4 regions of the Bacillus sp. GW823-FHT06B01 genome follow, and region 1 is predicted to be linked to each of the others. Evidence: predicted binding sites of a transcription regulator. Region 1 holds the regulator's gene; each other region holds the start of a gene.

Region 1 (8,128 bases):
ACATACGCCGAATACGAAGTTTTTAATTAAATCGTTACCGTGCTCAGAATGACGTACTTCTGGGTGGAATTGTACACCGTATAAGTTTTTGTCTTCATTGCTCATACCAGCAATTGGACAAGACTCACTTGTTGCATCTACTACGAATCCTTCAGGTAAACCAGTTACTAAGTCACCATGGCTCATCCATACAACTTGCTCTTCTGGAAGGTTCGCATATAATTTTGATTCGTTCTCGACTTTAAGAACAGCTTTTCCGTACTCACGGTGGTTTGCACGTTCTACTTTACCACCGAAGTGTTGTGTCATAAGCTGCATACCGTAACAAATACCGAAGATCGGTAATCCTAGTTCAAAGATTTTTTCATCACAATGTAATGCGCCTTCACCGTATACACTATTTGGTCCACCAGAGAAGATAATCCCTTTTGGATTCATTGCTTTAATTTCTTCTGCAGTAATTGTATGTGGATGAAGTTCACTGTATACACCGAACTCACGAATTCGACGTGCTATTAACTGATTGTACTGACTCCCAAAATCTAAAACGATAATTGTATCATGCTGCTTCTTCAAAATAATCACCCCAACGTTAGTTCTCGTATATAAATATTTTTACCAATTAGGCAAAAAGCATTACTAATATAATAAAAAAAGCCAGTCCTCCGCCTCTAGTCTCATAACAAAGAAAAGGCAGGGGTCTGGCTTTATAAAGAAAGATAGTCTTCCGCTCTTTATAAATATAAGACGCACTGCCTTCATAGTCAGGTTGTTTACGGTAACCCGGTAGAGACTCTCAAACCATATCATCGAGGATATATGAAGGATTGTTTTATATTATCTTCCTAGATTCTAACAATGAAGTATCGATATGGTCAAGAGAGAAAGCGACAAAATTCTACAGAAATTCATTTCCTTTTCTAAAAAACATAAAAAAACATCCATTTCTATATAGAAATGGATGTTTTTCGAGCAAACGGAATTACATCATTCCGCCCATACCGCCCATGCCCATGCCGCCCATGTCAGGCATTGCTGGTGCATTTGGTTCTGGTTTGTCAGCTACTACAGCTTCAGTCGTTAAGAACATAGCTGCAACAGATGCTGCGTTTTGAAGTGCAGAACGAGTTACTTTAGCTGGATCTACGATACCAGTTTCAAGCATGTTAACCCACTCGCCAGTAGCTGCGTTGAAACCAACGCCTACTTTTTCGCCTTTTAGACGCTCTACAACTACAGATCCTTCTAGACCAGCGTTGATTGCGATTTGACGAACTGGCTCTTCTAGTGCGCGAAGTACGATGTTGATACCTGTTGCTTCGTCGCCTTCAGCTACGATAGAAGCTACTTTCGTGTATACGTTCATAAGTGAAGTACCACCACCTGCAACGATACCTTCTTCTACTGCTGCACGAGTTGAGTTAAGTGCATCTTCAATGCGAAGTTTGCGCTCTTTTAACTCAGTTTCAGTTGCTGCACCTACTTTAATTACTGCTACGCCACCTGCAAGTTTTGCAAGACGCTCTTGTAATTTTTCACGATCGAATTCAGAAGTAGTTTCTTCTAATTGCGCGCGGATTTGACCGATGCGAGCTTCGATTTGTTGTGAATTTCCGATACCTTCAACTACAGTTGTGTTTTCTTTCGTTACAACAACTTTACCAGCACGTCCTAAAGATTCAATTGTAGCAGATTTTAAGTCACGACCTAATTCTTCAGTGATTACTTCGCCACCAGTTAAGATTGCGATATCTTCTAGCATTGCTTTACGACGGTCACCAAATCCAGGAGCTTTAACAGCTACTACATTGAATGTACCACGAAGTTTGTTCACTACTAATGTAGCTAAAGCTTCGCCTTCTACATCTTCAGCGATGATAAGAAGTGGTTTACCTTGTTGTACCACTTGCTCTAATACTGGTAAGATTTCTTGGATGTTAGAAATCTTCTTATCAGTAATTAAGATGTATGGGTTATCAAGAACTGCTTCCATTTTGTCAGAATCAGTAATCATGTAAGGAGATGCATATCCACGATCAAATTGCATACCTTCTACTACGTCTAATTCTGTTGTAAATCCTTTAGATTCTTCTAAAGTAATAACGCCGTCGTTACCAACGCGCTCCATTGCTTCAGCGATTAATTGACCTACTTCTTCGTCAGCTGCAGAAATAGCAGCTACTTGTGCGATAGAAGATTTACCTTCGATTGGTTTAGAAATCTCTTTTAATTCTGCAATTGCAGCAGTAACAGCTTTTTCGATACCTTTACGAAGACCCATTGGGTTCGCACCAGCTGTTACGTTTTTAAGACCTTCACGAATCATAGCTTGTGCTAATACAGTTGCAGTTGTTGTTCCGTCACCAGCTACATCATTTGTTTTGCTAGCAACTTCTGCTACTAATTTTGCACCCATATTTTCGAATGCATCTTCTAATTCAATTTCTTTTGCGATTGTTACACCATCATTTGTAATAAGTGGTGAACCGAATTTTTTCTCAAGTACAACGTTACGACCTTTTGGTCCAAGCGTTACTTTTACTGCGTTTGCAAGAGTGTCGACACCGCGAAGCATCGAACGACGTGCTTCTTCACTAAATTTAATATCTTTTGCCATAATAATTGACCCCCTTGAGTTTTTTAAGATTTATATAATTAACCGATAACTGCTAAAATGTCACTTTCACGTAAAATCAAGTAGTCAGTACCTTCGTATTTTACTTCAGTACCTGCATATTTTGAGAAGATGATAAGATCACCTGCTGCTACCTCTAAAGCAACACGCTCACCATTTTCAAGCACTCGACCAGTACCTACTGCAATAACTTTACCCTCTTGTGGTTTTTCTTTTGCAGTGTCTGGTAATACAATACCACTTGCTGTTTTTTCTTCCGCTTGAACAAGCTCAATTACAACGCGATCACCTAATGGCTTTAGCATGAACAATAACCTCCTCATTTTGTTATGTAAATTTTATTTATTAGCACTCAAGTCACTCGAGTGCTAACACACTTATAATAATAAATAATCTCAATTTCTTTTGCAAGTAAAAAAATCATAATTTTTTCGCAAATTAAGCTATACACTTTTCTATATAGAGTCCCTCTTCTTCTACCTTTACTATATGAATCGTTGTTTCCACTAATCGTATGTTACAATATGAAAGGACACCCTAAATTGTTTTCGCTATACACACAACTTTCTCCTGTCTTCTATTATAATTTCAAATAAGGATTTACGAAAAAAACATAATTTAAGCGAGGTTTATATCGTAGGTAGCATATTTACATGTTATCCTACCTTATCTCATACACTAGAGTTAGAAAGGATGGTTAAACCATTTGAAAAAACAATATTGGTGGGTTATCGTTACATACATTTTAATGCAGTTATCATCCATTGCTGGATTACCACTTCTTCTGAAAACTGGACTTTATGATAACAGGGGATTTACTAGAGAAGAGAAATTTCAACTCATAACTGGCCACTGGGCAATCATTAGCTTCTTTATTGCATTATGTATCGTACTTTGGTTACTTAGAACAGATATTCGTGACAGACGTTTAGATACAATGCGCTCTACTGTTCCAGCTACGATTGGTTGGATTTTTATCGGGTTCTTCCTAGCATTTTTCTCACAAAGTATTGCCGGTATGATAGAAATGCGTGTATTAGGAATTAAACCTGGATCAGAAAATACAGCAAGACTTATGGATATCGCAAGAACGACACCTTGGTTCCTTATCGTTATCTCTATAATAGGACCTATTTTGGAAGAAATCGTATTTAGAAAAATTTTATTTGGTACACTTTATAAGAAATTTAACTTCTTTATTGCTGCTATCATTAGTTCTCTTGTATTCGCAGCAATTCATTTTGATTTCACTCACTTATTGGTATACACTTCTATGGGACTCGTATTCGCCTTTTTATATGTAAAAACGAAGCGTATTATCGTCCCTATCGCAGCTCATGTTGCAATGAATACATTAGTTGCAGTTGCTCAAGTTTTAATGAGCAATGAACAAATTCAAGAAATGATTAAAGAAGCTGAAAAAATGCAAGGCTTTATCGGAGGATTTTTAGTATGAGGAACTCACCATTGTTCATGGCTGCATTGTACTTCCTTCTAGGATGTATCTTTACACGCTTCGCCATTACGAACGTAACAGATACAATCTGGAATATGTGGACAATACTATTTGCAGTTATGGCAACAATTGATTTTAATTTGGCACTTCGCCTTATATTAGTTAAATTCACAAAGAAAAAACAACAATAAAACGCAGAGGTCGCTTCCTCTGCGTTTTATTGTGGATAATTCTTTAAAAAGTAAACAAGTGTTTGTAACTCTACCGCTAAATCAATATGGTGAATTCTTATATTATCTGACACATTTAAGCGCGCTGGTGTGAAATTTAAAATACCATGCACGTTCGTTTCTGCCAATCTATCTGCTACAGATTGTGCTACTGTAGCGGGTACTGTTAATATTGCCACTTGTATATCAGTTGATAAACGTTCTTCTAATTCATCTAAATGATATACAGGAATGCCCCCGATTTCTGTCCCGACTTTCTCTTCACTAACATCAAACGCCATTTCAATTTTTGTATTATTGTTTTTCGTGAAATTATAATGTAAGAAAGCGGTCCCTAAATTACCTACTCCAATAAGTGCTACACGTGTTATATCATCTTGGTCGAGTGTTTCACGGAAAAATGATAATAAATAATTTACGTTATATCCATAACCTTTTTTCCCTAACGCTCCAAAATATGAAAAATCTCTTCGAATCGTTGCGGAATCAACTTTTACCGCTTCACTCAATTCGGCTGATGAAACACGTTGCTTACCAGAAAGAGATAAGTTTTGGATAAATCGATAGTATAGAGGCAATCGTTTGGCAGTGGCCTGTGGAATTTTTTGCTGCTCCATATAACCTCTCCTCTCTTCCTATCTTTATTCATATACTTGAATCAAATACAGAAGTTTAGCACTCATGAATTTCCCTGTATAATAAAGAGAAGAAGTATTCTCTCTTTATTTTAAACTATACACTATTTTTAGTATGATTGAGAAATATAAACATGGCAAAGTTAAGAAATTATTTGAGGTGAAAACATTGATTTTATTACAAGTAAACGCGCTTACGAAATTATACGGTGCCGAAACGATTCTTGCAAACATAAAATTGGAAGTTCAAACGAAAGATCGTATCGCATTAGTCGGACGAAATGGGGCCGGAAAATCTACACTATTAAAAATAATAGCTGGTGAGCTATCTCATGATGGTGGCGAAATTATAAAACCAAAAGATGTCTCAATCGGATATTTAGCTCAAAATACCGGGTTAGAAACGTCTTTAACAATTTGGGATGAAATGTTAACCGTCTTTACACACTTGCAGCAAATGGAGACAAAACTTCGAAGGCTAGAGCAAGAAATGGGAAAAGAAGAAAACTTTTCAAACGAGGCTACATATGAAAGATTATTAGCTGATTATGACCAATTGCAATTAGATTATAAAGATCAAGGTGGATATCAATATGAAGCAGATATTCGCTCGATTTTAAGTGGTCTTGGCTTCCCAGTTGAAACGCACCAGACGACGATTTCTACATTAAGCGGTGGACAAAAAACACGATTAGCTCTCGGTAAATTATTATTAACGAAACCAGACCTACTTATTTTGGACGAGCCTACAAACCATTTAGACATCGAAACGTTAACATGGCTTGAACAATATTTACAAGGCTATCCTGGCGCAATACTAATCGTTTCCCATGACCGTTATTTCTTAGATAAACTCGTTACACAAGTATATGAAATTTCGAATAAAGAAAGCAGACGATTTGTTGGTAACTACAGTAAATATTTAGACTTAAAATCAGCATTATACGAGCAAGACATGAAACGTTATGAAAAACAACAAGATGAAATCGCTAAGCTTGAGGATTTCGTTCAAAAAAATATAGCGCGCGCATCTACGACAAAACGTGCTCAAAGCCGTCGTAAACAATTAGATAGAATGGAATTATTGACTAGACCATTAGGTGATTCTAAGTCAGCATCCTTCCACTTCGATATCGAAAAACAAAGTGGAAATGATGTTTTACAAGTAAAGGATGCAACTATCGGCTATGATGATGATCCGATTATTGAACATGTAACTATGCGCTTAACTCGCGGGGATAGCGTTGCTTTAGTTGGTCCAAACGGAATTGGGAAATCCACATTATTAAAATCACTTGTGAATAAGTTACCACTATTAAATGGTGATGTTTCTTTCGGATCCAATGTATCTGTTGGTTATTATGATCAAGAACAAGCAAACTTAACATCTTCTAAGCGAGTTTTAAATGAGTTATGGGATGAATATCCATTGCAGCCCGAAAAAGAAATTCGCACGATATTAGGTAACTTCTTATTCACAGGGGATGATGTACTAAAACCAGTATCTTCTCTTAGTGGTGGACAAAAAGCTCGATTAGCTCTTGCAAAACTTATGATGCAAAAATCGAATTTATTAATTCTCGATGAACCTACGAACCATCTTGATTTAAATAGTAAAGAAATTTTGGAGAATGCTTTAATTGATTATCCAGGCACCCTTCTATTTGTTTCACATGACCGCTACTTTATTAATCGTGTAACGACGACCGTTGTTGAGTTGTCAACAGAAGGTGCACAAGAGTATTTAGGCGATTACGATTACTATGTAGAGAAGAAAAATGAAATGATTGAACGTGCAGCATTTGAACATCAAGAAAACCAAGCACCTGTTCAAAAAACTGTAGCTCAAGAGAAATTAAATTATCTCGAAGAAAAAGAGCGTAAACAATTAGAACGTCAACGCACTCGAAAAATTGAGGAACTAGAACAAAATATTGTAGAATTTGAAGAAGAAATTGCTACGTTAGAAGATCAACTTTGCTTACCAGAAATATACGCAGATTATGAAAAGGCTAGTGAAATTACAACGAAAAAGCAAACACTACAAGAGCAACTTGATGCTTGTATGGCAGAATGGGAAGAATTACATTTATAAGAGTATGAATAAGAAGGATGTCTCATAAGTCGGGATTTTTGACTATGCGACATCCTTTTTATCTTCTAGCTAGGGTATAAACGATTCGACACGACATACCGATTTACCGACAAAGTTTGACAATGTTGGCTCGCCCCTATAATAAGGGCACATTTCAAAATGTTTTTTAGAGATATCTTCTTGCGATTTATTTCCCAAAAAAGAATACATTCAAAGGTCAGACTTCACCTACTTTATCCACAGGTTTATACACATATCCACCTTTATAAAATAAACCCCAAAATAACTTTTCCACATTATCCACAAATCTCAAAAAAGTTATCAACATTTTATATACACAATAAAACCCACATTATCAACAGATAATATGGGTTTTATCCACAAGCTGTGGTTAATTTTGTGCATAACTATTCTTCAATATCTAATCCTGGATTTGCATTTAGAGCTAATGTAGCACGTTTTCCTTGTTCATATGCAATTGTACCTGCGGCTGCAATCATCGCTGCATTATCGGTACATAAAAATAGTGGAGGAATAATTAGCTCGATATTTTCTTTTGTCACAAATTCCGCTTCCAAACGTGCGCGAAGTCCTTTATTCGCAGCTACTCCACCAGCAAGAAGCAGTTGCTTTACGTTATACGCTTCTGCTGCACGAGATGCTTTCGTTACAAGCACATCTATTACACTCGCTTGGAAACTTGCTGCTAAATCTTCCGGTGCAATTTCTATCCCGCGTTGTTTCGCGTTATGCACAGTGTTGATAACTGCTGATTTCAATCCACTGAAACTGAAATCATACGAATCAGGTTCTAGCCATGCACGAGGCAAATCAATTGTCGGTTCCCCTTCATGTGCAAGGCGATCAATGTGAGGACCACCTGGATATGGCATGGATAACGTTCGAGCTACTTTATCATATGCCTCTCCAGCTGCATCATCTCTTGTTTCACCAATCACTTCGAATGAACCATGTTCTTTCATATAAACAAGCTCCGTATGTCCACCAGATACAACAAGTGATAGTAGTGGGAATTGAACTTCTTTTACTAAACGGTTCGCATAAATGTGCCCAGCG
Region 2 (8,128 bases), on a different contig from region 1:
GGACATTTAATTCCGTTTATGATGATGAAGAGATTCCAGTTAGCTGGCCATCATCCAGTTATTTTAATTGGTGGGGCAACAGGAACGATTGGTGATCCGAGCGGACGTCAATCAGAACGTCAACTTCAAACGTTAGAAGTAGTTCAGCATAACGTGGATGCGTTAACAGAGCAAATGAAAAAGCTATTTGATTTTGGCGGAAATAGCGAAGTGAAGATGGTAAATAACTACGACTGGACACATGAAATAAACATTATTGAGTTTTTACGTGATTACGGAAAGAACTTTAGCATTAATAGCATGTTAGCGAAGGATATTGTAGCAAGTCGTTTAGATACAGGAATTTCTTTCACAGAATTTACGTACCAAATTTTGCAAGCGATGGACTTCCATCATTTATACACGAAAGAAGAAGTTCAACTGCAAATTGGTGGTAGTGACCAATGGGGAAATATTACGAGTGGTTTAGATTTAATTCGTAAGTTAGAAGGGCACGAAGCGAAAGTATTTGGATTAACGATTCCGTTATTACTGAAATCAGATGGTACGAAGTTCGGTAAATCAGCAGGTGGTGCAGTTTGGCTTGATCCTGAAAAAACAACACCATTTGAATTTTACCAGTTTTGGGTGAATACAGATGACCGTGATGTAGTTAAATACTTGAAATACTTTACGTTCTTAACGAAAGAGCGCATTGATGAATTGGCAACGAAGGTAGAAACAGAGCCTCATAGACGTGAAGCGCAAAAAGTATTAGCGGAAGAAATGACGAAATTCGTTCATGGAGAAGAGGCCTTCCTGCAAGCTGTGAAAATTACAGCAGCGTTATTTAGCGGGGATATTAAATCGTTAACAGCCGATGAAATTGAACAGGGCTTTAAAGAGATGCCAACATTCCAGTCTTCAAAGGAGACGAAAAATATCGTAGAATGGCTAGTCGATTTAGGAATTGAGCCATCTAGACGACAAGCACGTGAGGATATTAATAATGGAGCTATTTCGATGAATGGCGAAAAAGTAACGGATGTGGGTACAGATGTTACTGTAGAAAATTCATTTGATGGACGATTTATTATTATTCGTAAAGGGAAGAAGAACTACAGCTTAGTGAAGTTAGGAGAATAATTTGTGTGAAAGGATGGGAGTAGGAAGAATACTTCCATCTTTTCATATACACAATTTAGACATAAAATAATCAGTAAATTTAGATAATTAAAAGGGTTATAATATTCTTCTGCCGAATAAATAAGTTAGAGAAAATTACGGATAAAGTGAAACTTTAATCAGTGGGAATTTTGTTCATCCCCACTGATTATTAGTTGAACCAATCGGGCTTTTACGGGCAGTTAATCTTCCAACTTCATCCCTGCATTCACTGAATTTAAGGTGGAAGTTTTACTGCCCGTTAATGCGGGACAAAAATAGCCCGAACCATGCAGGGCATGATTCGGGCTTATATTCAGATTAGTAAGCTAAGCTGAATAGACCTTTAATGTGTGATAAGTAACGAACGTTACTTGCTTCTTTCATTAATGATGCTGGTAAGCCTTTAAGTGGAGTATTGCTTGCTCCAATTGTAGCAACAGCATCTTTGCGTCCTAGACTAGCAAGTGTTCCAGAGTTTACAGGTGCGAACTCTTCGAATGCTTTGCCTTCTAGTGCTGCGTATAAGTTGTATCCAATTAACTCACCCATTTGCCAAGCGATTTGTGCAGTTGGTGGGTATGGACGTCCGTCTGGAGCGAAGACAACAGCGCTGTCTCCAGCAACGAATACGTCTTTGTGAGAAGTAGATTGTAGGTATGCATCAACTGTTGCACGGCCACGGTTTACTTCAAGACCTGATTCACCGATTAATGGGTTACCTTGTACGCCGCCTGTCCAAACGAATGTGTTAGCAACAAGTTTTTGACCGTCTTTTAAGTCGATTTCATTGCCAGCAACGTTTGTTACAGGAAGACCTGTTAAGAATGTAACACCGCGTGCTTCTAGGCTAGTAGTTGCACGTTCGATTAAGTGGTCTGGTAATACTGGAAGGATTTTTGGACCTGCTTCAACAAGAAGAAGTTTAACTTCTTTTGGATTTACGCCGTGGCTTTTTGCAAGTTTAGGCATAATGTCAGCAAGCTCACCAACTAGCTCAACGCCAGTTAATCCGCCACCACCGATTACGATTGTAGCATCAGCTTCGTTTTTCGTTTTCGCGTATTCACGAATACGGTCTTCAACGTGTTTGTAGATTTTGTTTGCATCAGCAGCAGATTTTAATACCATGCTGTTTTCTTCTAGTCCTGGAATACCGAAGTAAGCAGTTTTACTTCCTAAAGCAACTACAAGTGCGTCGTAAGATAAAGTAGTGCCACCAGCTAGTTTAATTTCTTTGCTATCAACTGAGAATGACTCAACTGTTGCGATTTTAAGATCGATGTCTTTACCTTTGAAAAGCTTTGTAAGTGGCATTGCAATTGCTTGCTCAGCAACGTTACCAGCTGCAAGGCGGTGTAGTTCAGTGATGATTTGGTGTGTTGGGTATTGGTTAATCACTGTAACTTGCGCTTCTGATTTGCTGTAATATTTACGTACGTTTAAAGCGGCAAGAAGACCGCCATAACCAGCGCCTAAGATGACAATTTGTTTTGACATAGTATGATATCCCCCGTCTTTACTAATTGTTGTTATAAGTTAACTTATTTATTGTTACGTTCTGCACTAATTTGAAGATATGCGTTCACAAAGCGGAACATTTTTTGCGCTTGTGGGTCTTTTAATAATTTTAATAGACCGAACAGGCCGATAACTTCATTGCTTTCGTCAGCACGATCTTTCGCTTCGATTGCAGTAGCAGCCATGCCTTTCACTGTATCTTTTACAGGTTCTACAAGCTCTGTGATTGCACTAACAGTGTCGCTTTTTAATACTTCATCAGTAGCAACAGTTTGAGCGAAATCATAAGACTTAGTTAAAATGTTAACAAGCTCAGTTAATTTTGGAAGCTGTTCTACTAGTGTAGTTAATGATTCTTGTACCTCAGGTTTTAACAACTGATCAAGTACATCAAGTTGTCCTTGGCTAGCAGAAATTTGTACAGTTTCTTGTTCTGGCTTTGTTTGAGTCATAGTTTCTGGCATCTCCAATTCTCCTTTACGATAGCAATACTCTTATTTTTGATAGGTAAGATAGTAAACGTTTGCGAAACTTTATACAAAGTTTCACAAAGCACAATAAAATGCCTTTAAATTTATGCCAGCAAGTAAGCTGAAATCATAAATCCAAAACCATAATGTCCTACCTATTATTTATGAACTGTCCGATACATGGCTTGTCCGCATAATGGAAAGTTCCTTTATCGGAAAGTGTATATAATATATATCCTATATTATATACTATATACACCTATGTTAACATAAAAATGATTCCTAATTATTTGATATTAAGCGTATAACGTAGTACTGACAAGGCGTGAAAGCGCATAAATTATTTTGATAAGATAGGAAATGTACGTATATATAAATAAGAAAAGGAAAAAATGGACAAATTTATGTTCATTTTTTCCTTTTCTTATTGTTCACCTTCTGTAATTAGCATCGATGTGTTACCGCTTTTTTCAAGGTGGCATTCGCCCCAAGTACAAAGAGAATCAAGAATGGATTCTAAAGACCAACCGTAGTCTGTAAGAGAATATTCTACTTTCGGTGGTACTTGATTGTATACCTTTCTTTGAATAACTCCGTCTTCTTCTAATTCGCGTAATTGCTGTGTTAACATCTTTTGTGTAATACCAGGCATGAGACGTTTTAATTCACTCGTTCTCTTTGTACCTTTCGTTAAGTGGCAAAGAATAACGACTTTCCATTTTCCGCCGATAACCTCTAAAGTCGCTTCAACGGGAATATTATATTTCTTCATATAAAAAATCTCCTTTGATGAATATAGATTTCAGTTCTCCAACAAAAGAAGCTAAATAATTTAAATGTTACTAAAAAGTACCTATAGCACTTTAAAGTACGTACTTTTTATCATGTTGAATATGTTCCATAATAGCATACGTAAGAGGGAAATGAGTAGTACGGTACTAAAAAGTGCCTATGTTACTTTTTGGTACCTATCGTACTTCAAAGTGCGTTCTTCAAAAAAAGAGTGAAGCCATTCATAATAGCATATATCAGCAGTAAAGTTATGTTTGTAGAAGATAAAAAGGCCTTTTTATCACACTATTATGATTGGATTTCTCGCATTAAGGAGGAGTTCAAGTGAATTCATATACAGTATCTTCTTCAGCGGTACAGACGAATAGAAGAAGTATGTTTGCTTTATTAGCACTAGCAATTAGTGCGTTTGGAATTGGTACAACCGAATTTATTAGTGTCGGTTTATTACCATCTATTTCAGAGGATTTACATGTTTCTGTTACAACAGCGGGTTTAACCGTTTCTTTATATGCATTAGGAGTAGCGTTTGGTGCCCCAGTATTAACGTCGTTAACAGCTAGTATGTCGCGAAAGACGTTATTAATGTGGATTATGATTATTTTCATTATTGGTAATGGAATTGCGGCAGTGGCAACAAGTTTTACTGTGTTACTTATCGCGAGGGTTGTATCTGCGTTTGCGCATGGTGTTTTTATGTCGATAGGATCCACAATTGCGGCTGCGCTTGTACCAGAGAATAAACGTGCAAGTGCAATTGCATTTATGTTTACTGGTTTAACTGTTGCGACCATTACAGGCGTACCAATTGGAACATTTATCGGTCAACAATTTGGCTGGAGAGCATCGTTTATGGTAATTGTGGCAATTGGAATCGTTGCCTTAATCGCTAACAGTATGCTAATTCCGTCTAACTTGAAAAAAGGTACATCCGTATCATTTCGTGATCAATTCAAACTGATTACGAATGGAAGACTATTACTTGTATTTACTATTACTGCATTAGGGTACGGGGGAACATTCGTAACATTTACGTATTTATCTCCGCTATTACAAGAAGTAACAGGATTTAAATCAAGTACCGTTACAATTATTTTGTTAGTGTACGGAATTGCAATTGCAATTGGGAATATGGTTGGCGGGAAATTATCAAATCATAATCCGATTCGAGCATTATTTTACATGTTCTTTATTCAAGCAATTGTATTATTTGTTTTAACATTTACAGCGCCATTTAAAGTCGCTGGACTCATCACAATTATTTTTATGGGACTATTTGCGTTTATGAATGTTCCAGGGCTACAAGTGTATGTCGTTATCTTGGCTGAGAGATTTGTTCCAAGTGCTGTTGATGTGGCATCAGCGATTAACATTGCAGCATTTAACGCAGGAATTGCTCTTGGTGCTTACTTGGGCGGTATTGTAACGAACTCGTTAGGGTTAATTCATACGGCCTGGGTAGGCGGCATCATGGTAGCGGGGGCTGTTATTTTAACAATGTGGAGTATGACATTAGAAAAAAGAGATCAAGTGAAATAAGGGAGAGAAAATATAATGAAAAATTTACAAAGTACAACAACATTGCATAACGGTGTAGAAATGCCTTGGTTCGGTTTAGGTGTATTTAAAGTAGAAGATGGACCAGAACTTGTAGAAGCTGTGAAATCGGCGATTAAAGCAGGATACCGCAGTATCGATACAGCTGCGATTTATGGAAATGAGAAAGCTGTAGGAGAAGGAATTCGTGCTGGTATAAAAGAAGCAGGGATTACTCGAGAAGATTTATTTATTACTTCAAAAGTGTGGAATGCAGATCAAGGGTATGAAACGACACTTGCTGCATATGAAGAGAGCTTAAAAAAATTAGAACTAGACTATTTAGATTTATACCTTGTTCACTGGCCTGTAGAAGGAAAATATAAAGATACATGGAGAGCGTTAGAAACACTTTATAAAGAAGAGCGCGTACGTGCAATTGGTGTAAGTAACTTCCAAGTTCATCACTTACAAGATGTAATGAAAGATGCGGAAATCAAGCCAATGATTAACCAAGTGGAATATCACCCTCGCTTAACACAAAAAGAATTACAAGCTTTCTGTAAAGAGCAGGGTATTCAAATGGAAGCATGGTCACCACTTATGCAAGGTCAATTGTTAGATAACGAAACATTGCAAGAAGTTGCTGATAAGTATGATAAAACGACAGCTCAAATCATTTTACGTTGGGATCTTCAAAATGAAGTTGTAACAATTCCGAAATCAACGAAAGAACACCGCATTATTGCAAATGCTCATATATTTAATTTTGAATTAACGAAAGAAGATATGGAGAAAATTGATGCGTTAAATGAAAATCATCGCGTTGGTCCAGATCCTGATAACTTTGATTTCTAAACTTATAGTGGAGAGAAGGGGTGCAAACAGTTTGCACTCTTTTTTGTTTTGCTTATGCATAAAAAAAGTTTCTAACTAAATAATAAACAGAAGAAAATTTGTTATTTCATAAGGGGTTGTAAACATGAATATAAAAAGATCGTTCAAGCTAATGGCCGCTTTTTTGAGTGTTTTATTTGTATTTGCGAACTTATTATTTCCACTTCAAAAAGCATTCGCGGAAGTTATGGATCATACAAAGTATGAAATGGATTGGAGTTATAGTAGGTCAAAGAAGAAACCAATTCGAACAGAGCTTATTAAAACAGCAGATGGAAAAATTGCCTTTTGCTTAAATGTAGATTTGAAATCTCCAAGCGGTCAAGATTTACCGGAAATGGGAAAAGTGGATATTAATGTATACCGTGTACTGTTAAATGGGTATCCGCAAAAGAGCCCACAAGAATTAGGTGTTTCTGATTGGAGAGATGCCCATTACGCAACGCAGCTTGCAGTATGGAATGCGTTAAAGCAAATTGATATTAACGATTTAGAGTTCCGTAATAAAAATGTAGAAAAAGTAACGAAAGATATCGTTGCAAAGGCAAGCGCTAGTGAAGAATTACAAGAAATTACGATGAGTGTCGTGCCGTCAGAAGAGCAACAAGCAGTGTTGAAAAATGATTTCTTTGAAACAGGTTTATATACAGTAGAAACAAATGCGAAAAGCGGAACGTATAAAGTGCAAGCAACAGGTGCACCAGAAGGCGCGAAATTTGTAAATGAAAAGGGCGAAGCAAAAACGGAATTCAATGTAGGAGAAAAGTTCCGCATCTTAATTCCGAAACAAACACCAGCTGGTGGGTTTAGCTTTAAAGTATTAGGGAATTTAACGAAATTACAAGGAATTGCGCATAAAGGCACACCAACAATTCAAAATGCGGTTGTATTACTTGAGCGTAGTGAGGAAAAAACAAGTCCGGAGTTAGCGGTAAGTTGGAAAACAACAAATGGTCATGATAATAATAAACCACATACTCCAAATGAACCGCATAAACCGAATCAAAAGAGATAAAGAAAAAGCATTGGCGTTTGCCAGTGCTTTTTTATATGAATGATAAAATTATATTAGAAAAATTAAATGTGGGATGAAATTACTGTTTATACAGTTTGAACTCTATTTAGAAATAATATAAATATATTAAAATTCAAACGTTACAATTAATAGATTATATTCACGGAATTGTAACATTATTCCGATTGAAACGGCTATCAAACAGTGTAGAAAGCGTGTAAAATTCAGTTGGAAAAACTACCTATAGATGGTCATATATGAAGAAAATGTAAGTTCCTATTGTTATTTGTATTTATACATGTATAGATGACAAGACTAAAAATCTTTTACTATTCTCTTTTTATGTAGACAGAGAACTCATCACAAGTAGATGGAAGTGATGAGGATACAGTACATAAAAATTTTTACAATGTAATAAAGCGAATACATTGAAAGGAATGCGGTAGTAAATGATGTAGGTGTGCGAGGTGTTAGTCTATTCGTTAAATGTTTTTATAAAGATAATAGGATTATTTATTAAATGAATATATAGGATAGTTTCTCTAAATAAAGGAACAGGGGATACAGATTATGTCGAAGAAAAAGACGAGTAGGGTATTAGTAGCTGGAATATGTATATCTACATTATTATCGCCAGTAGCTTTCGAAGCATCGAAAGGATATGCAGCGCCTTTAGAAGAGGTTAAAGGTGGGAATTTGGAAGAGAACAAATTTGAGCAAAGGACGTTCCAGGTACCTGGAAAAGGGGATATAG
Region 3 (8,128 bases), on a different contig from region 1:
CGGTCTTGGTGATTTAGCATATCGATTCGGACATTTACGCTACGAACCGGAAGTAATGTATGCAACTGTCTTTATTTTAATTATCCTCGTTCAAGGGCTACAATCTTTAGGGAACGGTGTTGCACGAAGATTGAAGAAAGATTAAAAAAGAAGGTATCTCACTAGGGTGAGATACCTTCTTTTTACCTTTTAAATCCACCTTCAGAATGAATAACTTGTCCAGTAATCCATTCTGCTTCTTCACTTACTAAAAACTTAATGAGTCTTGCCGCGTCCCTCGGCTCACCAATTCTACCAAAAGGAAACATCGGCTTTAATCCTTGCTTTATCTCTTCAGTCATCCAGCCTGTACTAGTTGGACCTGGATTAATTGCATTCACTGTTATACCTAGGTGGGCGACTTCAGCTGACAACGAACTCGTAAGGGCATCAATAGCTCCCTTCGTTGTTGCATACGCTAGCTCTCCAACCATAGGCCCTTGAAATTGTCCCGACGTCATATTCACAATTCTACCACCAGATTTCTTATCAAATCCTCGGGCAAATTGACTACTTAACAATGTAGTTGCACGAACATTTACTATGTAGTGCTTATCTAATTCTTCAGCAGTCAAATTAGAGAAGTCATTATTTTTAGAATACGCTGCATTATTAATTAATATATGAGGGTAACCTAGTTGTTCAGTAACTTTATTTATAAGCTCTTTCGGTGCATCATTCTGAGTTAAATCTAACTCCATACTCGATACTTTCACACCGTTTTTTAGTAACTCTTCTTTTAATTGTGTTTGTTCACTTTGATCAACGCCCCAAGGCATTTCTTTATCGTACGCTGTCCAATACGTAAAAAATATATCATATCCTGCTCCAGCTAATTCTTTACAAATCGCTGCGCCTATACCATCTAGACGACTTACACCTGTAACAACTGCTATTTTATTTTTTAATTGATTCATCATATACTCCTCCAATTTAAAGGACGCATACTTTATATAAGAGATATGAATTTCCCTACACATTATCCTTACAAAAGGGATGTACAAGCCAAATATGCAGTCCTTGAATGATTTACAGATAACTAAATAAACCCTCACTTATGAGAGAAAAATTTATCTATCTAAATTTCGAATCATCACAAGTTCATCCACATATCGAGTCTTTATCCCCTCTCCATATATCTCCAAATTTTATTTTAGCATTAAAGATTTAATATTTCAAAAATAAAATAACCACTCCTATTTATAAAGTATCATGTACTATAAACCATAGTTAATAACTAATTTAAGTTTAAGTGTATACATTTACCATTACCTGTTCGTTGTATAAGTGTAGGGAGGAAAAATGATGGGAAAAGAAAATATATTGACCTCCTATCTTATCAATTTAGGAGAGGAAGTGTTCAAACTACTATTAGCGAAAGGAGCTATAAAGGAAGATGCAGAAGACATCATCCAAAATACTTTCTATAAAGTATACACATTGCTAGATGACTTAACCGAGAGTAACATTCGTCCGTGGTTTTTTAGAGTCGCATTAAATGAATACATTGATTTAAAACGAAGAAAAGAACAGCAAAATATCTACTTAACTGAAGAAATTTATTCAAAACTTCAATATACAGACCGAGAATTGGATGCAGTTTTAAATAAAGATGAGATTTTCTATTTATTAAAATATATAAAACTAGAATACAAAGAAGCCTTCTTTTTAAAATATTACTACGCTTTTACATACGAAGAAATCGCTCTAATACTAGATATTCAAGTAAACAGCGTCAAACAAAAGTTACAGCGTGCACGTAAAGCAATTCACTCAAAAATAGGAGGAACACCTTAATGGATACTTCTTTAAAAGATGCATTAAAAAAGGCTAAAAGAAAACAGTTACTTAAAATCATCATTACCTCTATTATCGTTGTCATGGTGCTTATCCCTATCATTTATAAAGTTGGCAATTACTTTGCAGCGAAAAGCTCTACAAAGCTTCACGAACGACTCTTTTTACATAATGCAATTGCAGAGCCCAATGTCCATATTGATTCTCAAGTTACGAGTAATTCCTCTATGTTTGGTGGCAATATCGTATCTAATCGTTCTAAAAACATTAACGGTTACTTAGTGCGATGGAATACACTGACAAGCTCTTACGACTGGTTTCGTTCTAACATCGATTACAACGAGTTAATACCAGGTTCTTATTGGTCTAGTTCTAGTACCGAGTCTTACAATTATGATAAACAAACGAAAAATAAAGTTGCTACATTTTATAATCCAGCCATCAAGAAATATCATGATGGCGTCAAAAATGAATTAAGTGCAGTTTCAACAATGGATAACTATGTAGCAGAAGTTGCTATCTCTTTCGATAAAGCTTATACATTAAAAGAAATTCAAAAGAAACTACCAGATAACTTAAATATCGTATGGCTATATATGGTCTCACCTATTAAAGATGAAAGCAGAGGTCCTTCCGGTATGCCAGTTTACGGATTTAACCCAGAAAAATCCCCTGAAGAAGCATACAAAAGGTTCTTTGATTCACTTAAACAATTCGATGACGATGGATATGACGAAGATATCCAAAAGTTTTTAAAATTAAACAAGGACAAACCATTCGATCAAGTGAAAATTTTAGGTGTTATGCTAACTGGGAGAACGGAAAACTTTAAGGCATTAGAAAACCAAGACTTTATTCGAGGTGCTTCTGTAGGGGTGACTGCACAAGTTATTCCTTATATAAAGCCAGAGAAGTAATCCGGAATGCCCATATGAACTTAAAGAGCATACATGAACCTGTTTACTACGGGAGCTAGCCGCTACAATAGATAGCTCCTATCCCTGATTTATTGCTTAATTTTCAAAAATAAACGTCACAATATTGTATGTGCAATTTTATAAATAAAAAATCATAAATTTGTTCACATTATATCCATTGTGAATTTTTTCACAATGGATATATAATAAACGTGTAAATACAATATTGGAGGGATTTCAATGGTTATCAATTTTTTAAGAACTGATAAACGTGCTACTTTCATATTATTACTTTTACGGCTTTATATAGGATATACATGGCTCGCTGCTGGGATAGGCAAAGTCTTCGGACAATCTTTTGACGCAAGTGGTTTTCTAAAGGGCGCTATTGCTCAAGCATCAGGTGACCACCCTGCAGTACAAAGTTGGTGGGCAGACTTCCTTCAACACTTTGTTCTTCCAAACGCAGACCTATTTAGCTTTTTAGTTCAATGGGGAGAAATTTTAGTAGGTCTAGGTTTAATTTTAGGCGGATTAACAAAAACTGCTGCATTCTTTGGAATTATAATGAATCTTTCATTTTTACTAAGTGGAACTGTTAGTGTAAACCCAAATCTGCTTATTTTAACTATGTTCATTTTAGTTGCAGGTCATAACGCTGGACGTATTGGATTAGATGGCTATGTTTTCCCTAAACTTTTCCGTAAAAACAACCATGAAACATATAAATTAAGTAAAACTGCGTAGTAACAGTTTACTTTTAAAATATAAATAAGAAAAAGAGCCTAAGTATAGGCTCTTTTCTTACTTACTCCAAATTTAAACTCTTAACGAACCACGGAATCCTCTGGCAGCATAATAGGAATCTGCTCCATTGTGGTACACGAAAACATGTCCGAAGCGATAATCGCAAAATAGAGCACCACCGAGTTCTCGAATATCTGAAGGTGTTTGTACCCAACTTGATGATTTCATGTCAAAATCCCCAAGTTGTTGCAATTCCCGATATTGTTCTTCCGTTAATAGTTCAATGCCCATAGCATTTGCAACATCAATAACGTTATTTTCTGGTTTATGTTTTTTTCTTGATTCTAACGCTTCAAGATCATAACAAAGACTTCTGCGGCCTTTAGGACTCTCCTTTGAACAATCATAGAAAGTATACTCGTCCTTCTCTTCATTATAACCAACAACATCCGGCTCACCGCCAGTTACTTCCATTTCATGAATTGACCACAATTTTTCAGTATTAGTAGTCAGCTTCGCTTCAATCTTAGCCCATTCAAGACCTTCATGGCGGTTCATGTTTTTCTCAAAACGAGCTTGTAATACTTTTAATAGTTCTTCACGTTGTTCTACAGATAACTCATTCTTATTCGCTGTCATATTAGTCCTCCGAATTCCGTTCCCTATAATCATTTAAATCTTCTCAATAATGGTTTGCATACAGTTTACAACAATCTGATACAATTGCACAACGAAAAATCCCTGTGCGGATATCCATTATATAGTACGAAAATCTTTCATGCTTTCTCCAAGAATATAGTGTGAAAACCACATCAAGTTCTGCTTCATAATAGCTACATTCATTCCCGGCTGATCAGAACTATATGCCATTCCTTTAAATATAATTAACTCCGTATCAACTTCCATATCTCTTAACCCTTCATATAGCTCATATGCATTTGTAATTGGAATTCTTACATCCTTTTCCCCATGTTGAATTAACGTAGGCGTACAGGCTGATTTAATATATGTCATTGGTGATGTTTTCTTATATATCTCTGGATCATTCCATGGAGTATTTCCTAAATACATGCTAATAAAGTAAGGGATATCTGTATTTACATAATGAGTACTCCAGTTCGTAATTCCTCCCCCAACTGAGATAGCTTTAAATCTATCACTAAATGTAGAACAGAAAGCAGATATATATCCTCCGTTACTCCATCCCATAACTCCTACTCTATCTTTATCTACAATTCCTTTTTCTACTAGTGCATCCACTCCAGATATAACATCATCGTAGTCAGCAAATCCTTGTTTTCTATAGTTTGCTTTTAAAAATTCATTACCATAACCAGAACTTCCTCTATAGTTTGGCTCTAAAACGATAAAGCCTTTTTCGATAAACTGTTCAATCGGATATTTCTCATTAAAACAGCCTGAAAATATCGGAAAGGATGCCCAAGCTGGACCACCATGGATTACTACTAATAAGGGATATTTTTTATTTAAGTCACACTCTACTGGGGTTGATAGAACACCCTCTATTTCAAGACCATCACTACTTTTCCATGAGATGATTTCTCTGTTACTTTTAAGCCTTCCTTCGAAAAAGCTATTTTCATTTGTTACTTTTTTATCATCCAAATAGATTTCAAAGGTTTCATTTGTTATAGCCTTAGTATATGTTATATGATTGCCATCCCTTGTTATAGAGGCATCCATTATAAAGCCATCTACTTTGTCGCTTAACATTTCCACAGTGCCATCCTCACATAGCAAGCCAATACGGTAATTCGTTTTATCCTGCCATCTAATTAAAACCCCTTTAGCTGTCCACTGCAATGGCATAACCGTACTATCAAAATCGGTTAAAGGTTGAATCACTTCTCCAGTATTCATATCATATATCTCTAATGTATTATCTTGTATATGATTTCTATAGTAATCCTTCTCTCTTATGCTTGCTGCGTAACATATTTTGTTGCTCTCAGGAGAAAAGCAAACGCTCCCTCCTAACAACTTATCCATATTCATTTTTTGTAGTTCCCCAGCTTCAACATCTAATATATATAGATCATCATTCATATAATCGTTTAAGCTTGGTGTAGCCATACATACAACCTTTTTCCCATCATTTGAAATATCAAAGTTATGTATATAAAAATCTTTACCATTCGTTAGTTGATAAATACCGCTAACTTTCCGTCCCTGTTTATCATTTTGTATCACTTTTTCTATTTCAACGTAGTATAAACAATTATTCCGATGTTCCTTACCTACATGGTGAAAATCTCCATATAGTCCCTTACGTTTCTTTATTTCCTCACATTCTTTTGACTGTGCAATATAATAAAAACCTTTACAAGTAGGCTCCCATTTGAATGTATTAACTCCCTCCTTCTCATTCGTAATTTGAACCTCACTACCACCGTCTATGGACTTAACAAAGATTTGATTTGTATTCTCCCCGTCACTACCTGGGCTAAGGTATGCAATAGTCTTAGAATCTGGAGACCATAATGGATGTGTACTATCTATATCCCCATCTGTTAGTGGGTAACTCTGCTCTTTATCCTTTTCATATATCCATACATGATTTCTATACGTATTGTCTTTCCAGTTAGCTGTCTTCTTAACAAACGCTACGTTTTTGCCATCATCACTTATGTTTGCACTTGATAAGGCCGGTAATGAAATAATCTCTTCTATACTTAAATATGTTTTTGCTTTCACTTTCATATAATAAGCCCCCTTGTAATGTCCATGAATCTATCGTCTCTTCTCTTTATAATAAAGAAAATGGTTCAATGATACTTAAAATAGTAACGGAAAATTCAGATAAATAAAAGTGGTTCTATTCCAAATCCGATAAAGTAAAACTTTCATTAGTAGGGTGCTATCCACTTAGCAATTTTAGATGTTCTTTTTCGGCACAAAAATACCCCTTTAGATAAACTATCCAAAGGGGTACAAATTCGTAAATTTATTTAAAATCTACACTATATTTATTAACCTACTAATCTCCTACTCAACAGTAACAGACTTAGCTAAGTTACGTGGCTTATCAACGTCACATTCGCGGTGAAGTGCCGCGTAGTATGAGATAAGTTGGAATGGAATAACTGCTACTAGCGGTGCTAGCGCTTCGTGTACAGCTGGTAATACGAAGCTGTCACCTTCCATTTCTAAGCCTTTCATTGAGATGATACATGGGTTAGCTCCGCGTGCTACTACTTCTTTCACGTTACCACGAATTCCAAGGTTTACGTGCTCTTGTGTAGCAAGTGCGATAACTGGTGTACCGTTTTCGATTAAGGCGATTGTACCGTGTTTTAATTCTCCTCCAGCAAATCCTTCTGCTTGGATGTAAGAGATTTCTTTTAGCTTTAACGCACCTTCTAATCCTACGTAGAAGTCTACGCTACGTCCGATGAAGAAACAGTTACGAGTTGTTGCTAAAAATTGTTTTGCTAATGCGTCCATTTCTTCTTTTTGATCACAAAGTTCTATCATTGCATTTGCTACAAGTCCTAATTCGTGTGTTAAATCGAAATCAAGAACTTCGCCTTTTGCTTTAGCAATGTCCGCAGCTAAAATTGAAAGTACTGCAAGTTGTGCTGTGTACGCTTTCGTTGATGCAACTGCGATTTCTGGTCCCGCGTATAACGGAAGTGTGTAATCAGCTTCACGAGAAAGTGTAGAACCAGGTACGTTTGTAATCGTTAATGCTTTATGCCCCATTTCATTTGTTTGCACAAGTACTGCACGGCTATCAGCTGTTTCACCACTTTGTGAAATATAAATGAAGAATGGTCTTTCTGTTAATAATGGCATGTTATAAGAGAATTCACTTGCTACATGCACTTCAACTGGCATTTTTGCAAACTTCTCGATAAATTGTTTTCCAACAAGACCTGCATGATAACTTGTTCCACATGCAATGATGTAAATACGATCGCTATCTAAAATCGCATTGCGGATGTCTGCATTCAGTTCAATCTCGCCATTTTCATCTTGATACTTTTGAATTATATTACGGATTACAAGTGGTTGCTCATCGATTTCTTTAAGCATGAAATGAGGGTATGTTCCTTTTTCAATATCACTTGCGTCTAATTCCGCTGTAAACGGTGCACGTTCAATCGTTTCACCTTGTAAGTTTTTAATTGTAATACTTTCTTTCGTTACGATTACGATTTCTTTATCCATTAACTCAATAAATTGATCTGTAACTTGTAACATCGCCATAGCGTCGCTCGCCACAACATTAAAGTTGTCACCAACACCTACTAATAGCGGGCTTTTGTTTTTAGCAACATAAATCATGTTTGGATTTTCAGCATCAAGTAATCCGATTGCATAAGAGCCATGTAAAAGAGATAGCGTATTACGGAACGCTTCTTCTACACTTAGTCCTGTGCTCACTTGTTGTTCCATAAGCTGTACGATAATCTCTGTATCCGTTTCACTTACGAACGTTACATCTTGTAAATATTCTTTTTTCACTAATTCATAGTTTTCAATTACACCGTTATGAACTAGTGTAAAGCGTTTTGATGTACTTTGATGCGGATGCGCGTTTACTTTGCTTGGAACACCATGTGTAGCCCAGCGTGTGTGACCGATTCCCACGCTTGCTGCTACGT
Region 4 (8,128 bases), on a different contig from region 1:
TTCGTCAGCAAAGGATGCCACGTCCTCCCCAGTAATGTCAAGCACTTGTCTCCCTTCCGCTGCACCTGCTTCAAACAAATCGATTAATTCATACTGTATGTGCAGCATATCCATTCCATTACCCGCCGAGAAATTCCACATGTAGTTTTGAATTTTCTTAAACACAAACTGATAGTCTTCTGGCAGTGCTCCAACACGTGCCATCATCATTTTGTACTCTTTTTTATCACCAATTAATTTTTTAAACATTTCCAACATCTTATTTTCCTCCTTTTTTATAAAGCAGAACAAGAAACTCTCCAAATATGAGCCGGAACATTTTATATTATGAGGCTAGTTTGACTTCAAGACGTTAATTTTTGAAGATACAAAATCCCATTTTTTCCAAAACAATTCAAGCTCCTGACGGCCCTCCTCATTTAATGAATAAAACTTACGAGGCGGTCCCATATCTGATGGTTTCTTTTCAATATTCACAAGCTTTTTCTTTTCTAATCGTACGAGGATAGTATAAACCGTCCCTTCTACGACTTCGGTAAACCCAAGATCATTCAGGTGGCGGGTAATCTCATAGCCATACGTTTCACGGCGACTAATGATTTCCAGCACACACCCTTCCAGTGAACCTTTCAGCATTTCAGTTAAATTTTCCATGTCCTGATCCTCCTTTACCCCCTATTCTGTCTGACTTATATTCAGTATCACAGAGTACTAAGGTGAATTTTTACTGAATAGCTTTTGAGTAAAAACATACTATTCAGTATTACTTATTACAACTACATTGTATGACTGAGTAGTGATGAATGTCAACTGATTTTCAAAATTTTTCTAAAATCCGCTATTACCTATTGTTTACTAAAAATATTTCGAGAAACAACACTACTCTGTATCACCTATTACAACTACATTGTATGACTAAGTAGTTGTAAATGTCAACTCGATTTTTATATTTTTCTAAAATCAACTATTACCTATTAGATGTTCAGTGACAATAAAGTTGGTTAATTTTAGTCTAAAAAATGTAATAACCACCTACTAAATTTAATTGTTGTAGCCTGTAATTTATAAAAATCATAAAATTGGTCAATTCTTCTTCATCTAATGCCCCTTATTGAAAAAAGCAGCTTGCTCCATTCACTAAATTTTCATCCTGTCTTACATAGCTGAATCTGCCTCAACATCTTTTTCACCTAAATTTTGAACAAATCTTAATAGATAACCATCAGGGTCCATAATTAAAAATTCTTTTTGTCCCTTTAATTTAGTATCAGCTCTATACCAATTCTCTTGAATATCAAATTTAATTGGATACTCGTTCTTTTTCAAACTATCATATAGTGGATCAATATCATTTATAATAATTTGAAAATTAATCCCTCTTCCGTAGGGATAAGATAACTCTCCAGTACTCCAATGACCATTTACTTCTTCAATCATAATCTGGCATTCATTTAAAGACAGTAAAGCAAACTTATCCTCTGGTCTTTGATATTCAATTTTAAACAGGAGAATTTCCGAATAGAAATTTAAACTTTGCTCCATATCTGAGACTGATAGCTCTGGTATTAATGCATTGAGTTTGTGCAAAAAAGCTTCCCCCTTTGCTTAAGTTATTGATTATTATATTATAACACTTACTATAAATACTTCTTCCATTAAACTACTTCATTAGTCCTATAAGAAGTAAACAACTTTATTATCTCTACACATTAGAGACAGCCAATTTTCTTTTTGAAGAAATTTCGCCACATACCTATCCCGCCAAGAAAAGAAAATACCCCAAAACAAATATTCTACATTTTTGTTTTGGAGCGCTATAGGTTAGCTCTTCTTCTTAATAAGACAGATCATCCTTTTGTTACGATAACATTATATCCATATCTTCCGCTGCAGTTGTAATTAGTTTTAAACCGAATGTTTCTTGTAATACATCAAGCACGCCAGGTGAAATAAATTCAGGCGCCTTTGGACCGATGCGGATATCTTGAATACCGAGACTAAATAGTCCAAGTAAAATGGCAACCGCTTTTTGTTCAAACCATGATAGGACAATACTAACTGGCAGTTCGTTCACTTCGCATTGAAAAGCATCTGCTAAAGCGGCTGCTATTTTCACTGTTGAAATTGAATTATTGCATTGCCCTAAGTCAATGTAACGCGGAATCTTTGTACCAGGTACAACACCGTAATCCACATCATTAAAGCGGAATTTCCCGCAAGAAGTCGTTAAAATAACTGTTTCTGGTGGAAGTGACGTTGCTAATTCACGATAATATTCTCCGCCTTTTCCTGGTGCATCACAACCTTCGATGACAAAGAAACGCTTAATCTTTCCTTCTTTTACTGCCTCAATAATTTCAGGAGCTAATGATAATACTGTATTATGATGGAACCCTGTTACTAACTGTTCATCCGACTCCATATGTACTTCTGGAAGTTCTAGCGCTTTTTGAATCAATGGTGCAAAATCATCATTTTCAATTTTTTGTACACCCTCTAAACCTGCAATATCATATGAAAAGAATCGATTAGAGTACGACCCTTTAATTGGCATAACACAGTTCGTTGTCGCTAATATAGCACCTGTAAATTTTTCAAAAAGACGTCGTTGATCATACCATGCCTTACCGATGTTTCCTTTTAAATGTTTATATTTTTTCAGCTGCGGATAACCGTGTGCTGGTAACATTTCAGAGTGTGTATAAATATTAATTTCTTTTCCTTCTGTTTGTTTTAATAATTCTTCTAACGCAAATAAATTATGACCAGTAACTACAATTGCCTTACCTTCCACATGGTTTTGCGTAATTTGAACAGGTTCTGGAACACCGAAGCGATTCGTATGTGCCTCATCTAACAACCCCATTACTCGTAAAGCCGATTTCCCTACTTTCATAGCCATATCAATATGTTCTTGTTCATTAAAGTTAGAATTTGTTAATGTCATATACAGTGCTTCTTGCGTCGTAGCATCTACAAATGTATCAGTATACCCTAGCTGAGCAGCATGCGTACGATAAGCTGCAATTCCTTTTAGCCCAAACACAATCGTATCTTGTAAACTTGCAATTGTTTCATTTTTACCGCAAACACCCATCACTTTACATCCACCTGTTTGCGTTTGTTCACATTGATAACAAAACATGATCATCCCACCCTCTCCCAATCATTTCTTACAACCTAAGCATAATACCCATTGAGAAAAAGGGATGTGATATCAATCACAATAATATGTATAAATTTGTGACAACTTATATTGTTTACATAATATTTTTATTGACAAAAAAAACATTACATACCCCTGTTGTTCAAGTTTTCAAATAGCTAGACTATTGCTGAATCACATATTTAACTTTCTAGTTCATAGTACGAAAGAACAATTTCGTACTATAAATCTCTTAAGCAAACAGAAATAGACATATAAAAACGCTATTCTTTCTTTTTATTATGCAACAGAAAGAATAGCTTCTTTTCATTTTGAAGAACTATCAATTTTTTGATTAAATATTTTATGAAAAATCACTTTATTTACAATACATTTACACTATCTTAACATTACTTACATTATTTATATGATATATTTATATAGACACTACTTAAGAAATTTCATGTACATTGTTATCTTTATAATCTCTGATCTGATTGATAAGAGATTATGTTATATTTTCATACCAGGGGTGAATGAGGATGACTGAAACTTTAAAAACACTTATAATGCTCGATATTACTTATGTTGTTATAGCAATTATGACGGTACTGGTATTTGTATACTTGGAATTAAAATCTCAGTAACGTATGCAGGCATAATTGATGGCTTCGCATTTAAATATAGCTAGAAGAAAGCGAGGAGAAAATTGTTTCTCCTCGCTTTTATATTTCCACAGTTTCTTATTTCAACAAATCCAATGTATGTAAAAGCAATCCTTTGTCCCCTACTTCCCCATGACCAGGCACTACTGAATTGATGTTTCCATATCGCTTCAGCACATTCTCAATCGATGCGGACCATTCATTTACATAGGCATCAGCAACGTTCCCTAAATCTTTAGCTTCCGCAGATTTCACTAAACAGCCTCCAGCTAAAATGTTGTATTGTGGTAACCATACGACGATATTATCTTCTGTATGTCCTTTCCCTGGGTAAAATGTTTCTACTTTCATATTTCCAAACTTCAAATTCGTAATCGTTTGTAAATCTCCAAGTGGTTCTTCATATCCACTTTTCTTTGCTAGTTCTGCAGTCAATGCCGTACTATGCGCTTTAATGCCTCTTTCTTTCAATGTTTTAATTCCGCCAATACGATCAGCGTGTGCATGTGTAATAATGACATCTGTTACGCGCTTCTTAAATTTCTTTTCTACCATCTCTATTAATTCCTTCGTTAACTTATCATCCCAAGAAGAATCGACAAGTACTAATCCTTTAGAAGTAGTAAGAACTAGCCCGTTCGAAGGAACTGCTTCTCCGTTAAAATAACCTAACTCCGTATGAACCCATACATTTTTGTTTAACTGAGAAATTGAAATAGTTCCTGCCTCATTTTTTATTACTTTTTGCTCTAGCTTTTGTTCCGCTTGTACAGAAGAAACTGTACTAACAAATTGAGTTATTCCTAGTAAACTAACACATACCCCTAATTTTAATAATGTATTCTTTTTCATTTTCTCCACCCTTTCTTTCAAACGAAATAGTTATTACTTATAATAGACAATTCATCTTATATGTTTGTTCCATCTTTACTTGCATATTTTATGTAAGTAACAAAAAAAAGCGTACAAAATTTTGTACGCTTTAAAACTTAACCTTTTATTCCATAATTCTCAAACTCTTCCTCGTTACCATAAAATACATTCAAATCAATATACTTCTCTTTTCCATTATAACCATTTAATCTCCCGCGGTTCGTGTATTGCCAAAACATCCATTTTCTCTCATCTGATAAACTTGGTTTTGTAAAGACACTACAAATCCATATATCACATTGGGGATACTCATTACCATTCACGTTTTTTATTAATCCTCATTTTTTCTTCAAATGCCTTCTCTAAATCAATTTCTAACTTATTTGCTAAGTCACATACATTCCAAATGACATCAAACATTTCTAAACCAATCTCTCTTTTCGAATCTTGTATTTTATCACGCTTTAATATAACTTCCGCTAATTCACCTAATTCCGCCATCGCATACATCGTACGCTCTTCAATTGTTGTATCTTGAAATCCTTTTTCTTTACTGAAATTTAATACATATCTCTGGAATTCCACAATATTCATACTTAATCTCCCTTCATGATAAATACTCTGTTTTCTATTACACTTATATTTTGTTAAATTATAACATTCATACTATAATTTATTTATAACCCTTTAACGGAGGTGTTTTCAATGACCCTCTTCGCTTCCCCATCATTATTCATACTAGCAATTATTTCATTTGCACTAGCCTATTTCATCGGAGTTAAACAATACACTTGGCTCTTATCAGGATTCAACGAACGCCGTGTGCCAGATAAAGGTAAGTTATCAAAAATAGTTGGTCTTTATAATTTAACTGCCGGTGCTATTGCCACAATTGGTAGTGTCTTCACTACTCCTAATGTCAAAATCTTATTTCCTATCATTATAATTGGCCACGTTATAATCGCTGCTTATGTAAATACACGCATGGTGCATTGAAAAAAGATCACCCAAATGGATGATCTTTTTTATAATTTATCAACATATTGCTTCGCTTCTAGTAAAGAAAACCCAAAAGCCTCTCTTACTCTCTTAACTGCTGTAACTGTTTTTCCTTCTTCCATAAGCTGGCGTAACCCTTTATTAATTTCAGGTTCTCTATCTATAATTCCCATTTCTTTCGTAATTAGCTGTAATCTATCTTCCATCCTCTTTAAACGTGCATCCGTTTTCTTTTCGATTTTATTTAATTTCTCAACAATATAAATAAACCCAAAGACCGCTATCGGTATGATCATCCAAAATCCCATGACTATCCCCCCTATTAGCCTTCATTTGTTTTATTTCACTATCTTATGTAAATTTTACCACGAAACACATTTAATGTATAATAGTAATATACAACACTGTTGATAAAACCTTTTATTTTAGGGGGACACTTTATGAAAAGATTTTTAAATACGTTACTACAATTTGTAGTTCTTTCAATTGCACTACATGTATTATTTGATATCGTTGGCTGGCTTGTTTTCAATGCGCCAATTAAAAACAAAGTAAGCATTATTTCCTTACTAACAACTTCATGGCTTATGTACATGTACCGAGACAAATTTTTTAAAGTATTCACTTCGAATTAACTAAAAGAACTTCATCGATAAAAGATGAAGTTTTTTCTTTTTCTCTCATTCTCTCTATTTATTACTATACAATAGAACTAACATTCTGTCTTTTTAAAGAAAGGAGTCACTATGAACTTAAAAAGTAACACTATATACGAGAAAATGAACCAATATTCCGTTGCAGGTTTAAGCCTTGCCGTTATACGTGATGGTACACTAGACAAAGTCGCTGCTTTTGGAACACTTGAATCTGGAACAACTAGAACTGTCACTACGAATTCTATATTCAACTCTTGTTCAATTAGTAAATTCATCACTACAATGCTCGTACTAACGTTATCAGATCAAGAAATCATATATTTAGATGAAGACGTAAATGATAGACTTACATCTTGGAACATACCTACCAATCTATTTACCTCACAGAAAAAAGTTACATTACGAAATTTATTAAGTCACCAATCTGGAATTATTGATCCTCCTAATAGTTTTGAGCATTATACACTTGCACAAGGGCGACCAAACATGTCCGAAATCCTTGCTGGTAAAACATCATATTGTTCAGTACCGATAGAAATAACTTATAAATCAGAAAATGAATTTCACTACTCTGATGCAAACTTTTGTATTATCGAATTACTGCTTGAAGATATAACTGGAAAACCATTTAACCTTTTACTTGAAGAATATATCTTTCAGCCACTGCAACTGAAAAATAGTATGCTATTCCCTCCTGAAGATATAAGTAAAATAGAGGCCTTTGCTTGTGGACATAATAAGGATGGGATTGTCACAGATGAAAAATATCCATTTTATCCATTCGCAGCTGCTTCAGGTATTTGGACAACACCAACAGACTTATCAGCTTTAGTTATCGAAATCATTCATTCCTTACAAGGAAAGGGCAAACTAAAACTTTCTCAAAAATTAATACAAGATATGCTTTCTCCTCAAGGTTGCTCAAAATGGACTGGATTAGGTATCTTTCTAAATGATTCTAACGAAGACTTACAAATGCATTCACTTGGATGGGGCGTGGGATTTCAATGCATGCTGATATGCTATCCATACCGAGGTAATGGTGCTGTTATTATGACGAACACTGACGTAGGCGTTCATCAAATGGAAGGGATTATTGGTGACGTCTTAAAAACGTTATCCTTATAATATAAGTAAAGAAGCTGTTCCTTCCAGCTTCTTTACTTATATTACATTTTTCGCAACAATTTTTATATGTTCTGGTGCGATAATCTCTGTTATACTTTCTTGGAAATCTTCCTGCAACATTTCTTCAATATGTTCTAGCTGCACTTCAACATGTGTGCATTCTAAATTATGTATATTTAAAAGTGCATAATGATCTTTTTTCTTAATTACTAAATATTGATTCTCCTCTGTTACAAGTATAGAACCTAATCGTACTCCTAGTAGGCGTTGATCATCAAACTTCACAACCATTCCCCCTTACTTTATATGTAATAAAATAACATTTTATGTAATCTATTCTTTATAAACTATATCATAATTTATTAAAATATAAAGTGAAACTTTAATCAGTGGGGGTTTTGTTCATCCCCCACTGATTATTAGTTGAACCAATCGAGCTTTTACGGGCAGTTGATCCCCACCTAACTTCTTTGCTTTCGCTGGATTTTGAGGTAGGGGTCTTACTGCCCGTTAATGCGGGATAAATATCATATTTCCTTTTACTAAAAACCCCCTATTCTTTTATATATTTCGATACAAAAAACTTTCTCAACATAAAATTAGAATTTTCAGTTTTTATTCTTATAAAAATCTATTATAATTAAGTTAATAAATGTTTGACC

Evidence for each region. Region 1 encodes Rex, which represses fermentation and respiration genes when NADH is low (regulators of the CRP and FNR family bind a similar motif). Its sites were predicted from a motif close to TTGTGAAATATTTCACAA; they were not measured.
Region 2: a site for Rex is predicted at 3,188-3,205, ahead of AC1Q8N_RS20605 (DUF1641 domain-containing protein). Genes of this name have one in related genera too.
Region 3: a site for Rex is predicted at 2,932-2,949, ahead of AC1Q8N_RS27295 (DoxX family membrane protein). Genes of this name have one in related genera too.
Region 4: a site for Rex is predicted at 3,210-3,227, ahead of hcp (hydroxylamine reductase). Genes of this name have one in related genera too.

Annotation. Positions count from the first base shown of each region.
Region 1 covers NZ_JBXAHR010000015.1:2,199-10,326, reverse strand. The annotation lists gene guaA (glutamine-hydrolyzing GMP synthase) at 1-576, opposite strand, end outside; purine riboswitch at 742-843, opposite strand; gene groL (chaperonin GroEL) at 983-2,617, opposite strand; gene groES (co-chaperone GroES) at 2,656-2,940, opposite strand; gene AC1Q8N_RS28360 (CPBP family intramembrane glutamic endopeptidase) at 3,342-4,091, shown strand; gene AC1Q8N_RS28355 (YdiK family protein) at 4,088-4,282, shown strand; gene AC1Q8N_RS28350 (redox-sensing transcriptional repressor Rex) at 4,309-4,938, opposite strand; gene AC1Q8N_RS28345 (ABC-F family ATP-binding cassette domain-containing protein) at 5,126-7,051, shown strand; gene tsaD (tRNA (adenosine(37)-N6)-threonylcarbamoyltransferase complex transferase subunit TsaD) at 7,459-8,128, opposite strand, start outside.
Region 2 covers NZ_JBXAHR010000004.1:412,952-421,079, forward strand. The annotation lists gene tyrS (tyrosine--tRNA ligase) at 1-1,125, shown strand, start outside; gene AC1Q8N_RS20600 (NAD(P)/FAD-dependent oxidoreductase) at 1,465-2,643, opposite strand; gene AC1Q8N_RS20605 (DUF1641 domain-containing protein) at 2,688-3,128, opposite strand; gene AC1Q8N_RS20610 (winged helix-turn-helix transcriptional regulator) at 3,559-3,906, opposite strand; gene AC1Q8N_RS20615 (MFS transporter) at 4,302-5,465, shown strand; gene AC1Q8N_RS20620 (aldo/keto reductase) at 5,481-6,320, shown strand; gene AC1Q8N_RS20625 (thioester domain-containing protein) at 6,445-7,374, shown strand; gene AC1Q8N_RS20630 (putative mucin/carbohydrate-binding domain-containing protein) at 7,945-8,128, shown strand, end outside.
Region 3 covers NZ_JBXAHR010000009.1:84,051-92,178, forward strand. The annotation lists gene AC1Q8N_RS27275 (methionine ABC transporter permease) at 1-145, shown strand, start outside; gene AC1Q8N_RS27280 (SDR family oxidoreductase) at 183-959, opposite strand; gene AC1Q8N_RS27285 (RNA polymerase sigma factor) at 1,345-1,836, shown strand; gene AC1Q8N_RS27290 (sigma factor regulator N-terminal domain-containing protein) at 1,836-2,753, shown strand; gene AC1Q8N_RS27295 (DoxX family membrane protein) at 2,994-3,500, shown strand; gene AC1Q8N_RS27300 (DUF4256 domain-containing protein) at 3,573-4,139, opposite strand; gene AC1Q8N_RS27305 (S9 family peptidase) at 4,257-6,221, opposite strand; gene glmS (glutamine--fructose-6-phosphate transaminase (isomerizing)) at 6,507-8,128, opposite strand, start outside.
Region 4 covers NZ_JBXAHR010000005.1:233,894-242,021, reverse strand. The annotation lists gene AC1Q8N_RS22795 (DUF1048 domain-containing protein) at 1-258, opposite strand, end outside; gene AC1Q8N_RS22790 (PadR family transcriptional regulator) at 334-654, opposite strand; gene AC1Q8N_RS22785 (bleomycin resistance protein) at 1,156-1,587, opposite strand; gene hcp (hydroxylamine reductase) at 1,859-3,145, opposite strand; gene bla2 (BcII family subclass B1 metallo-beta-lactamase) at 3,889-4,662, opposite strand; partial or broken gene AC1Q8N_RS22770 (GH25 family lysozyme) at 4,800-4,991, opposite strand; gene AC1Q8N_RS22765 (MazG nucleotide pyrophosphohydrolase domain-containing protein) at 4,996-5,277, opposite strand; gene AC1Q8N_RS22760 (DUF3784 domain-containing protein) at 5,389-5,679, shown strand; gene AC1Q8N_RS22755 (hypothetical protein) at 5,709-5,990, opposite strand; gene AC1Q8N_RS22750 (hypothetical protein) at 6,123-6,317, shown strand; gene AC1Q8N_RS22745 (serine hydrolase domain-containing protein) at 6,429-7,466, shown strand; gene AC1Q8N_RS22740 (hypothetical protein) at 7,503-7,751, opposite strand.